Linked DNA regions of Paraburkholderia bryophila. The protein of the gene in region 2 interacts with the protein of the main gene of each other region in a pairwise test. Links are inferred from orthologs where the notes say so. Each region holds a gene or a part of one and is shown on either strand. Other genes may lie near its edges.

Region 1 (4,974 bases), 3.6 Mb from region 2 along the record:
CGAGAAGACGCCGCGTCAGACGCTGCCGCGACAGGCGGTAGTGCGGCGTTGAGGGGCGCGTGGTTTGTAAGAGGTGCGTGCTTTGTAAGAGCCCTGGGCTAAGAGTCTTGGGTTCCGAGCCCCGAGCCCCGAGGTTTCAGGCCCTAGGCGCCAAGGCCCGCACTCAGTTGAACCCGCGCCGTAATTCCATGCGCGGCTGCAGGTCAGCCTGCTCTTTCTTCTTTTTCTTCGCTTCGATGGCGCGCTCAGCCTCCGCTGCGGCCGCCAACGCCGCCGCATAAGCCTGCGGATTGAACAGCGGGTGCTGCGCGGCTTCCGCCGCCGTCAGCACCGGCGAAACGCAGCAGTCGAGCGGCTCCAGCAGCAGAACCCAATCTTTCAGCGCACGCTTGCCGATCACCCCGGCGAGTTCCTGCGTCAGCGCGGCGGCGTCCGGGCCGCCGATCGCCTGACCGAGGCTCCAGTGACGGGTGGCCCATTCAGGCCGGTCGAGCGCCATGCACAGGGTTTCCCAAAACTTCAGTTCGAGCGCACCGACCGCGAGCCAGCGGTCGTCGAGCGTGCGGTACAGGTTGTAGCAGGGTACGCCACCGTTCAGCAGACCGGCGCCGGCGGCGGGCGCCGCGCCTTCGTTGGCGAGTGAGACCTGGGCGACGACGTTGTGCGCGTGGGTGACGTGCGTCATCGAGACATCGACGAAGCGGCCTTCGCCGCCGCGCGACACCTGCCACAACGCGGCGAGAATCTGCGTGACCGCGCTCAATGCGCCGCCGAGCAGGTCGGCGATCTGGAAATTCGGCAGGATCGGCGTGCCGTCGCGGCTCGCCAGTTGTTCGAGCACACCCGCATAGCCGATGTAGTTCAGATCGTGGCCGGCATGATCGACGAATGGGCCGCTCGCGCCATACCCGCTGATCGCGCAGTAGACGAGCCGTGGATTGAGCGCGCGCAGCGTCTCGTAGCCCAGGCCCAGCCGCTCCATCACGCCGGGCCGGAAACTTTCGATCAGCACGTCCGATTCAGCCGCGAGTGCGCGCAACACGTTGCGGCCGGCGTCGGACTTGAGGTCGAGACGGGTCTCGCGCTTGCCGCGATTGACCAGCCGGTAGAACGCGCCAGGCCGTCCGGCCACCCGGTCGCTCGACGACTGCATCATCGTGCGGGTCGGGTCGCCCGCGCCGGGCGCTTCGATCTTCAGCACGTCGGCGCCGAGTTCAGCGAGCCGCAACGCGGCGACCGGGCCGGGCAGCAGGCGCGTCAGGTCGAGCACGCGCAGTCCTTGCAGCGCGGGCGGCGCCGCGTTGGACGATGACACGGATGATGCTGTCGCGGATGACAAGGCCAACCTCCCGTCGATACCGGCGCGGATCGAAAACCGCCTGCCGTTAGCCGATTTGCTCGAGTTCCTCGTGAGTCTCGAGCCATTCGGCTTCGAGCGTTTCGAGGCGCGCGTTCACATCTGCCTGACGGCGGATCGCCTCCGTCAGCTTGCTCTTCTGTTCGGGCTCGTAACTGGCCGGATCGACGACGAATGCATCCAGTGTCGACTTCTCCGTGTTGAGCGCGTCCATTTCCTTTTCGATCTTGGCAATGCGGCTTTGCAGCGGCTTTTTCAGGTGCCCGAGCTTCTGACGCGTTTCCGCTTCGAGACGCCGCTGTTCCTTGCGGTTCACGCCGTTGTCCGCGCCGCTGTCCACGTTGCTTGCCGCCGCGCCGGCCTTGATCGCCGCGCGCTGTTCGGCCGCGTGTTGCAGCAGCCAGTCGCGGTAGTCGTCGAGATCGCCGTCGAATTCCTGCAGACGATGTTTCGCGACCAGCATGAACTGGTCGGTCGTGGCGCGCAGCAGATGCCGGTCGTGCGACACCAGAATCAGCGTGCCTTCGAACTGCGCGAGCGCCATGGTCAGCGCGTGCCGCGTTTCGAGATCCAGGTGGTTGGTCGGCTCGTCGAGCAGCAGCAGATTCGGCTTTTGCCAGATGATCAGCGCGAGCGCGAGGCGGGCCTTTTCGCCGCCGGAGAACGGCGCGATTTTCGACGTGGCCATTTCGCCGGAAAAGTTGAAGCTGCCGAGGAAGTCGCGCAATTCCTGCTCGCGCGTGTCCGGCGCGAGACGCGCGACGTGTTGCAACGGTGTGTCGTCGGCGCGCAGCGTTTCGAGCTGATGCTGCGCGAAGTAGCCGATCCGCAGCCCTTTGCCTTCGCGCACATGGCCGCCGAGCGCCGCGAGCGTGCCGGCGAGCGTTTTGATCAGCGTGGATTTGCCCTGGCCGTTCGCGCCGAGCAGGCCGATGCGCTGCCCGTTCTGAATGGACAGCATGACGTGCTCGACGATCGGAATCTCGACGCCTTCGTCTTCGTTGCGATACCCGCAGCGCACGTTTTCCATCACCATCATCGGATTGGGCGCGGAATCGGGCGTACGGAATTCGAACGTGAACGGCGACTCGGCGTGCGCCGGCGCGATCATTTCCATCTTCTCCAGCGCCTTCACGCGGCTCTGCGCCTGGCGTGCCTTGGTGGCCTGCGCCTTGAAGCGGTTGATATAGCTCTGCAGATGCTCGACCGTGCGCTGCTGCTTCACATACGCGCTCTGTTGCAGCGCGAGCTGCTGCGCGCGCAGCACTTCGAATTGCGTGTAGTTGCCGCCGTAGCGCTTGATCTGCTGGTGCTCCAGATGCAGCGTGACGTTGCAGACCGAATCGAGGAATTCGCGGTCGTGCGAGATCACGATCAGCGTGCCCGGATAACGGTTCAGCCAGTCTTCGAGCCAGACGATCGCGTCCAGATCCAGGTGATTGGTCGGTTCGTCGAGCAGCAGCAGATCCGAGCGGCACATCAGCGCCTGCGCGAGATTCAGGCGCATGCGCCAGCCGCCCGAGAAGCTGCTGACCGGCTCGCGGGTCTGGTCGAGCGTGAAGCCGAGGCCGAGCAGCAACGCTTCGGCGCGTGCGGGCGCGGTGTAGCCGTCGGCGTCGGCGAAAGCCGCGTGTGCTTCGCCTTCGGCCGCGCCGTCATGCGCAGCGGAGGCCGCGGCAATCGCGGCTTCGATCGCGCGCAAGGCCGCGTCGCCGTCTAGCGTGTAGGCGAGGGCGGTTTTATCGGCGGCCGGTGTTTCCTGCGCGACGTGAGCGATCTGCCAGTTGGGCGGCATGGCAAAGTCGCCGCCGTCCGCATGCAGTTCGCCGAGCAGCACGGCAAACAGCGTCGACTTGCCCGCACCGTTCGCCCCCACGAGGCCGGCTTTTTCGCCGGGGTTGAGGGTGAACGTGGTGTTGTCGAAGAGCGGCTTGGTGCCGCGCGCGAGGCTGAACTGATTAAAGCGGATCACGAAGAGGCCGGCTGGAGAAAAACGCTATTTTAGACTGCCGGGACGGACACCGGGCGCTCAACGGGGATCGGCCATTCGGCCGACTGTTCCGGCGCGGCTTTTGGCATAGACTGGCAGCTTTTACGGGGGAGCACACATGGCATCGATTTATTCTTTTTCGGCACGTAAGCTCGGCGGCGAGGAAGTGAGTCTCGAGCAGTATCAAGGCAAGGTTTTGCTGATCGTCAACACGGCGAGCGAATGCGGCTTCACGCCGCAATATGCGGGTTTGCAGAAGCTGTTCGACACCTACGCGGCGCGCGGACTGGCGGTGCTCGGCTTTCCGTGCAACCAGTTCGGCAAGCAGGAGCCGGGCGATGCGTCGGCAATCGGCAGCTTCTGTGAGAAGAACTACGGCGTGACCTTCCCGATGTTCGACAAGATCGACGTGAACGGCGCGAACGCGCATCCGCTGTTCCGCTATCTGACCGAAGAGGCGCCGGGTCTGCTAGGTCTCGAAGGGATCAAATGGAATTTCACCAAATTCCTGATCGGCCGCGACGGCAGCGTGCTGAAGCGCTACGCGCCGCTGACCAAGCCCGAGGCGATCACCGAGGATATTGAAAAGCAGTTGTGACGGGTTGGGTGTTGTGGATTTGTGGGTGTTGCCGGAGCTAGAGCCGAAAGCGAAATCGAAATCGAAGTGAGTCGGTTCGTCAGGCGGAATTGTCGAAGCGACGCCTACAGCACCGGCGAAAACAGCCGCGCCACATGCATCAACACCCGCCGCAGCGCGCTCGCATTCCGATACTCGGTGAGGTCGATTTCGCGCGACTCGGCGAAGTCGTTCAGCAGCATCGCTTCGACCTCTTTGGCGAAGCCGCGGTCCACCGTCAGCACCATGATTTCGAAGTTCAGCCGGAACGAGCGGTTATCGAGATTCGCGCTGCCAATGGCCGCGGCCACGTTGTCGATCAGCACCACTTTCTGATGCAGGAAGCCCGGCTGATAACGGAAGACACGGATCCCGGCGCGCAACGAATCGTACGCATACAGTTTCGACGCGGTGAACACCACGCGGTGATCGCGCCGGCTGGGAATCAGAATGCGCACGTCCACGCCACGCAGCACCGCGAGCCGCAATGCAGCGAACACGGCCTCGTCGGGTATCAGGTAAGGCGTGGTAATCCAGATCCGCTCGCGCGCCGCGTTGATCGCTTCGACGAAGAACAGCGAGCAGGTCTCCTGCTTGTCGGCCGGTCCGCTCGGCACCACCAGGCAGTGCATGCCCGGGCTCGTGGTCTGATCGGCCGTGGGCGCCGCCGGCATGTCGAACGCGGGCAATTGCTGGGTGGCCCAGTGCCAGTCTTCGGTGAACACGAACTGAATGCTGGCAACCGCCGGGCCGCGCACTTCGATATGCGTATCGCGCCACGGCGACAAAGGCGGCTTGCCGCCCAGATATTCGACGCCCACGTTATGGCCGCCCACAAACGCGCGTTCGCCGTCCACCGAAACGATCTTGCGGTGATTGCGGAAGTTCAGTTGCAGACGGTTCACAAAACGGCGATTGGTCGCGAACGGATGCGTCTCCACGCCGGCCGCGCGTAGCGCCGCCACGTAACGGTGCGGCAGATCGAAGCTGCCGATGCTGTCGTACAGGAAG
Region 2 (5,481 bases):
GACATGACAATCCTTTCGATGGCGGAACGGCGCGCGGCCACGCTTCGAGGCGCGCGGCGTTCCTGTGCTGCGGAATGCTGGAAAGACGTAGTGCTTAGATGGCGTCGACTTGTGCGATGACAAGCCGACGCCGGCCCAACCCGACGCGTGCTTACAGGTCGAGCAACAGACGAGCCGGATCTTCCAGCGCGTCTTTCATGGCCACCAGCGACAGCACCGCTTCGCGACCGTCGATGATGCGGTGGTCGTACGACAGCGCCAGGTAGTTCATCGGGCGGATCACGATCTGGCCGTTTTCGACCACAGCGCGTTCCTTGGTGGCGTGCACGCCGAGAATCGCGGATTGCGGCGGGTTGATGATCGGGGTCGACAGCATCGAACCGAACACACCACCGTTCGAGATCGAGAACGTACCGCCGGTCATTTCGTCGATCGACAGCTTCCCGTCTTTCGCTTTCTGACCGAATTCGGCGATCTTCTTCTCGATTTCAGCGAGGCTCAGCTGATCTGCATTGCGCAGGATCGGCACCACCAGGCCACGCGGCGAACCGACCGCGATACCAATGTCGAAGTAGCCGTGATAGACGATGTCGTTGCCGTCGATCGACGCGTTCACCAGCGGGTACTTCTTCAGCGCGTGAACCGCCGCCTTGACGAAGAACGACATGAAGCCGAGCTTCACGCCATGTTCTTTTTCGAACTTGTCTTTGTACTTGTTGCGCAGGTCCATCACCGGAGCCATGTTCACTTCGTTGAACGTGGTCAGGATGGCGTTGGTTTGCTGCGACTCGAGCAGACGTTCGGCGATCCGTGCGCGCAGACGCGACATCGGCACGCGTTGTTCCGGGCGGTCCTTCAGCCACTGGTCGGCCGAGGCCGGGCCCTTGACTTCCGGCAGCGACGGCTTGGCCGCCTTCGGTGCGGCAGCGGCCGGAGCCGGTGCGGCCTTGGCAGCCGGGGCGCCGGCGGTCAGCACGTCGCCCTTGGTGATGCGGCCGTCGCGGCCCGTGCCGGCGACGTCGCCCGACGACAGACCCTTCTCCGCCATCAGCTTGCCGGCAGCCGGCGAAGCAGCGGTGTTCGCACCCGTTGCGGAGGCGGCTTGTGCGGCCGGAGCAGCGGCTTGTGCCGGTTCAGCAACCGGAGCCGGCTTCACTTCGGCTTCGACGGCAGCGGCGCCAGCCTTGCCTTCGGTGTCGATCTTCGCGATCACCTGATCGGCGGCGACGATGTCGCCGTCGTTCGAGATGATTTGCGCGAGCACGCCGGCTGCGGGTGCCGGCACTTCGAGCACGACCTTGTCGGTCTCGATTTCGATGAGAATTTCGTCGATGGCGACAGCCTCGCCGGGCTTCTTCTTCCACTGCAGCATCGTGGCTTCCGAGACCGACTCGGACAGCTGGGGAACCTTGACTTCAACAATAGCCATTATGAATATCCTGAATACGTATCGGGTGACGGCGCGGGGAACGACGACCGCCTGCGAACCATGCCTGCCGTTTGTGAACTTTCGTTAGTTCAGAGAAGGCGGCACGGGAAAGCGCACTGCGCTTTCCCGGTTCGTCTGTTTTGCTTATTTAGCGATCGACGAGCTCTTGAGACGGCCGAACGCGCCTTCGACCAGCGCCTTCTGCTGCTCGTAGTGCTTCGCGTAGTAGCCGACTGCCGGCGAGGCCGAAGCCGGACGGCCGCTGTACGCCAGCTTCTGCCCGTCCTTCATGCCTTCCTTCAGGTGATGCTCGATGTAGAACCACGGGCCTTGATTCTGCGGCTCGTCCTGCACCCAGACCACTTCGGTCGCGTTGTCGTACTTCTTCATTTCCGATTCGAACTGCTTGTGCGCGAACGGATAGAGCTGTTCGATACGGAGGATCGCGACGTCGTACTGCTTCGCTTCGCGGCGATGCGCGACGAGGTCGTAATACACGCGGCCCGAGCAGGCCACCACGCGCTTGACCTTCTTCGCGTCGACGGCTTCGTCCACTTCGCCGATGATCGGCTGGAACGCGCCCTTCGCGAGTTCCGACAGATCCGACACCGCTTCCTTGTGGCGCAGCAGCGACTTCGGCGTCGCGACGATCAGCGGCTTGCGGAACAGGCGGATCATCTGACGGCGCAACAGATGGAAAATCTGCGCCGGCGTGGTCGGTTGAACGACCTGCATGTTGTGATCCGCGCACAGTTGCAGGAAACGCTCGATACGTGCCGACGAGTGTTCCGGACCCTGGCCTTCATAGCCGTGCGGCAGGAGCATAGTGAGACCCGACACGCGGCCCCACTTCACTTCGCCCGACGAGATGAACTGGTCGATCACGACTTGCGCGCCGTTCACGAAGTCGCCGAACTGCGCTTCCCACGCGACGAACGTATTCGGTTCAGCGGTCGAGTAGCCATACTCGAAACCGAGCACCGCTTCTTCCGACAGCACCGAGTCGATCACGTTGAACTTCGCCTGACCTTCGGCAATGTTCTGCAGCGGCACGTACGTGCCGTCGTTCCAGCGTTCGCGGTTCTGATCGTGCAGCACCGAGTGACGGTGCGTGAACGTGCCGCGGCCCGAGTCCTGACCGGTCAGGCGCACGGCGTAACCGGACGCGACCAGCGACGCGAATGCCAGGTGCTCGCCCATACCCCAATCGAGCTTGGCTTCGCCACGGCCCATCGCGCGACGGTCGTTGAGAACGCGCTCGACCAGCGGGTGAACCTTGAAGTTTTCCGGCACCGTGGTGATGCGCTCGGCAAGGCGCTTCAGTTCCGCGAGCGGCACGGCCGTGTCGGCTGCGTCGGTCCACTTGCGGTTCAGGAACGGCACCCAATCCACCGCGTACTTGCTCTTGTAGTTCGACAGGACCGGGTCGACCGTGTGGTGACCTTCGTCCATCGCCTTGCGGTACGCCTTGACGAAATCGTCGCCTTCTTCCGCGGTGATCACGCCTTGCTGCACCAGCTTTTCAGCGTACAGCGCGCGCGTGCCCGGGTGCTTGGCAATGGTCTTGTACATCAGCGGCTGCGTGACCGCCGGCGTGTCCTGCTCGTTGTGACCCAGCTTGCGGAAACAGACGATGTCGACAACCACGTCTTTGTGGAACTGCATCCGGAAGTCGATAGCCAGCTGCGTTGCCAGCACGACCGCTTCGGGATCGTCGCCGTTCACGTGCAGCACCGGCGCTTCGATCATCTTGACCACATCCGAGCAGTACAACGTGGAGCGCGAGTCGCGCGGATCCGACGTCGTGAAGCCGATCTGGTTGTTGATGACGATGTGCAGCGTGCCGTGCGTGCCGTAACCGCGCGTTTGCGCGAGGTTCAGCGTTTCCATCACGACGCCCTGGCCCGCGAAGGCCGCGTCGCCGTGGATCTGCACCGGCAGCACTTGCAGGCCGCTGTCGTCGCCGCGACGGTCCATGCGGGCCTTCGCCGAACCTTCGACCACCGGGTTGACGATTTCGAGGTGCGACGGATTGAATGCGAGCGACAGGTGAACCGGGCCGCCTTCGGTCGAGACGTCCGACGAGAAACCCTTGTGGTACTTGACGTCGCCGGCCGGCAGGTCGTCGACGTGCTTGCCTTCGAATTCGGCGAACAGGTCCGCCGGCATCTTGCCCAGCGTATTGACCAGCACGTTCAGACGGCCACGGTGGGCCATGCCGATGACGATTTCCTGGACGCCGTTGGCGCCGCCATGACGCACGACTTCGTCCATCGACGCGATGAAGCTTTCGCCGCCTTCGAGCGAGAAGCGTTTCTGGCCGACGTACTTGGTGTGCAGGAAGCGCTCGAGGCCTTCAGCGGCCGTCAAACGGTTCAGAATGTGCTTTTTCTTGTCGTTCGAGAAATTCGGCGTCGAACGGATCGACTCGAGCTTCTCTTTCCACCAGCGCTTCTGTTCCGGATCGCTGATGTACATGTACTCGGCGCCGATCGTGCCGCAGTACGTGTCACGCAATGCCTTGACGATCTCGCGCAGCGACGCGCGCTCGAAACCGAAATACAGGTTCGTGGCGCTGAACTCCTGGTCCAGATCGGCTTCGGTGAAGTCGTAGAACGCGGGTTCGAGTTCGGGGATAGCGGGACGTTCGCGGCGCTTCAGCGGATCGAGATTGGCCCATTGCGAGCCGAGGAAGCGATATGCGCCGATGAGGGACTGCACATAGACTTGCTTGCGGGAGGTAGCGAGGTCTTCGCCGCCGGTGGCCGCGCGCGGGATGAAGGCGTTAGCCTTGGCCCGTTGAGCAAACGATTCGACGATCGGGCCGTGGGCCACGTCGTTGGCATTGCTGCCGTCCGATGCAGGAACATTCTGCAACGCGTCGAAATAGCTGCGCCAGTTCTCGGGCACTGACGCCGGATTGTCGAGATACGCTTCGTACATTTCTTCTACGTACGGAGCATTGCCGCCGAACAGATAAGAGTTCGACTGGAATTGCTTCATCATTTTTACGCTCACCTTTCTTCGAGTTTCTCGAGAAATAGCGGGTTACAGAACCTTCCGCGACACGGCCTGACCGTTTGGCGGATTGCGCGAATCAAGTCTTGCTTGGAAGGACCTAAAACTTTGCACCCGGGGAGCATATCACAGAACCGATACTCCAGATAGCAGACGGATTGCCGCTCAAGCCTTTTCTGACGGGGCTTTCGGGCTACTTTCAAGATAGTTAACAGTCTTCTGCGGCAAACGGGGCCAATTGGTCATCAGGCTTCACCAGGCCGCATGGGCGCAGAAACGACAAAAGCCGCCCGGAGGCGGCTTTTGTCTACAGCGAACCGGCTTTGGCGCCCGGTTGTCTGCGTGCCTAGTGCACTGCGCTGCTTAGTCCACTGCGCCCTTACGGCTTGCGCTGCGGCGCTCGTGTTCCTTCAGGTAACGCTTGCGCAGTCGGATGGATTGCGGCGTGACTTCGACGAGTTCGTCGTCGTCGATGAATTCGACCGCGTATTCCAGCGACATCTGGATCGGCGGCACGAGGCGCACCGCTTCGTCGGTACCCGACGAACGCACGTTGGTCAGTTGCTTGCCCTTGATCGGGTTCACGACCAGGTCGTTGTCACGGCTGTGAATGCCGATGATCATGCCTTCGTACAGCGGCTCGCCCGGCGACACGAACATACGGCCGCGATCCTGCAGCTTCCACAGTGCGTAGGCGACAGCCGCGCCGTCGTCCTGCGAAATCAGCACGCCGTTGCGACGCTCGCCCACCGCGCCCTCACGGACCGGCTGATACGAGTCGAACGTGTGGCTCATCAGGCCCGTGCCGCGCGTGAGCGTGAGGAATTCCGACTGGAAGCCGATCAGGCCGCGCGCCGAAATACGGTACTCGAGACGCGTACGGCCACGGCCGTCCGACGCCATGTCGAGCATTTCGCCCTTACGGCGGCCCAGCTCTTCCATCACGCCACCCTGGTGGCCGTCTTCCATGTCGACGGTCAGGTTTTCGTACGGCTCGTGCTTCACGCCGTCGATTTCCTGCATCACCACGCGCG

What was found.
Region 1: the proteins of GGD40_RS05055 (region 2) and GGD40_RS21220 interact in binary tests that used the Escherichia coli proteins (3 or more experiments, as listed by UniProt). The link is inferred for Paraburkholderia bryophila from one-to-one orthologs.

Annotation. Positions count from the first base shown.
Region 1 is NZ_JACCAS010000001.1:4,710,206-4,715,179, forward strand. What follows is about bases 858-3,791. They hold GGD40_RS21220 (ATP-binding cassette domain-containing protein), read right to left. Parts: upstream 3,330-3,791; coding sequence 1,386-3,329; downstream 858-1,385. Other genes in these bases: GGD40_RS21215 (CaiB/BaiF CoA transferase family protein), read right to left, coding at 858-1,285; GGD40_RS21225 (glutathione peroxidase), read left to right, coding at 3,466-3,791. Also shown: GGD40_RS21210 (DUF2866 domain-containing protein), read left to right, coding at 1-52; more of GGD40_RS21215, read right to left, coding at 164-857; more of GGD40_RS21225, read left to right, coding at 3,792-3,945; cls (cardiolipin synthase), read right to left, coding at 4,050-4,974. UniProt on the Escherichia coli protein: Genetic data indicate it may be involved in ribosome assembly or function.
Region 2 is NZ_JACCAS010000001.1:1,115,366-1,120,846, forward strand. The notes cover bases 1,374-4,814. They hold GGD40_RS05055 (2-oxoglutarate dehydrogenase E1 component), read right to left. Parts: upstream 4,436-4,814; coding sequence 1,574-4,435; downstream 1,374-1,573. Other genes in these bases: odhB (2-oxoglutarate dehydrogenase complex dihydrolipoyllysine-residue succinyltransferase), read right to left, coding at 1,374-1,429; typA (translational GTPase TypA), read right to left, coding at 4,811-4,814. Outside these bases: lpdA (dihydrolipoyl dehydrogenase), read right to left, coding at 1-5; more of odhB, read right to left, coding at 152-1,373; more of typA, read right to left, coding at 4,815-5,481. UniProt on the Escherichia coli protein: E1 component of the 2-oxoglutarate dehydrogenase (OGDH) complex which catalyzes the decarboxylation of 2-oxoglutarate, the first step in the conversion of 2-oxoglutarate to succinyl-CoA and CO(2).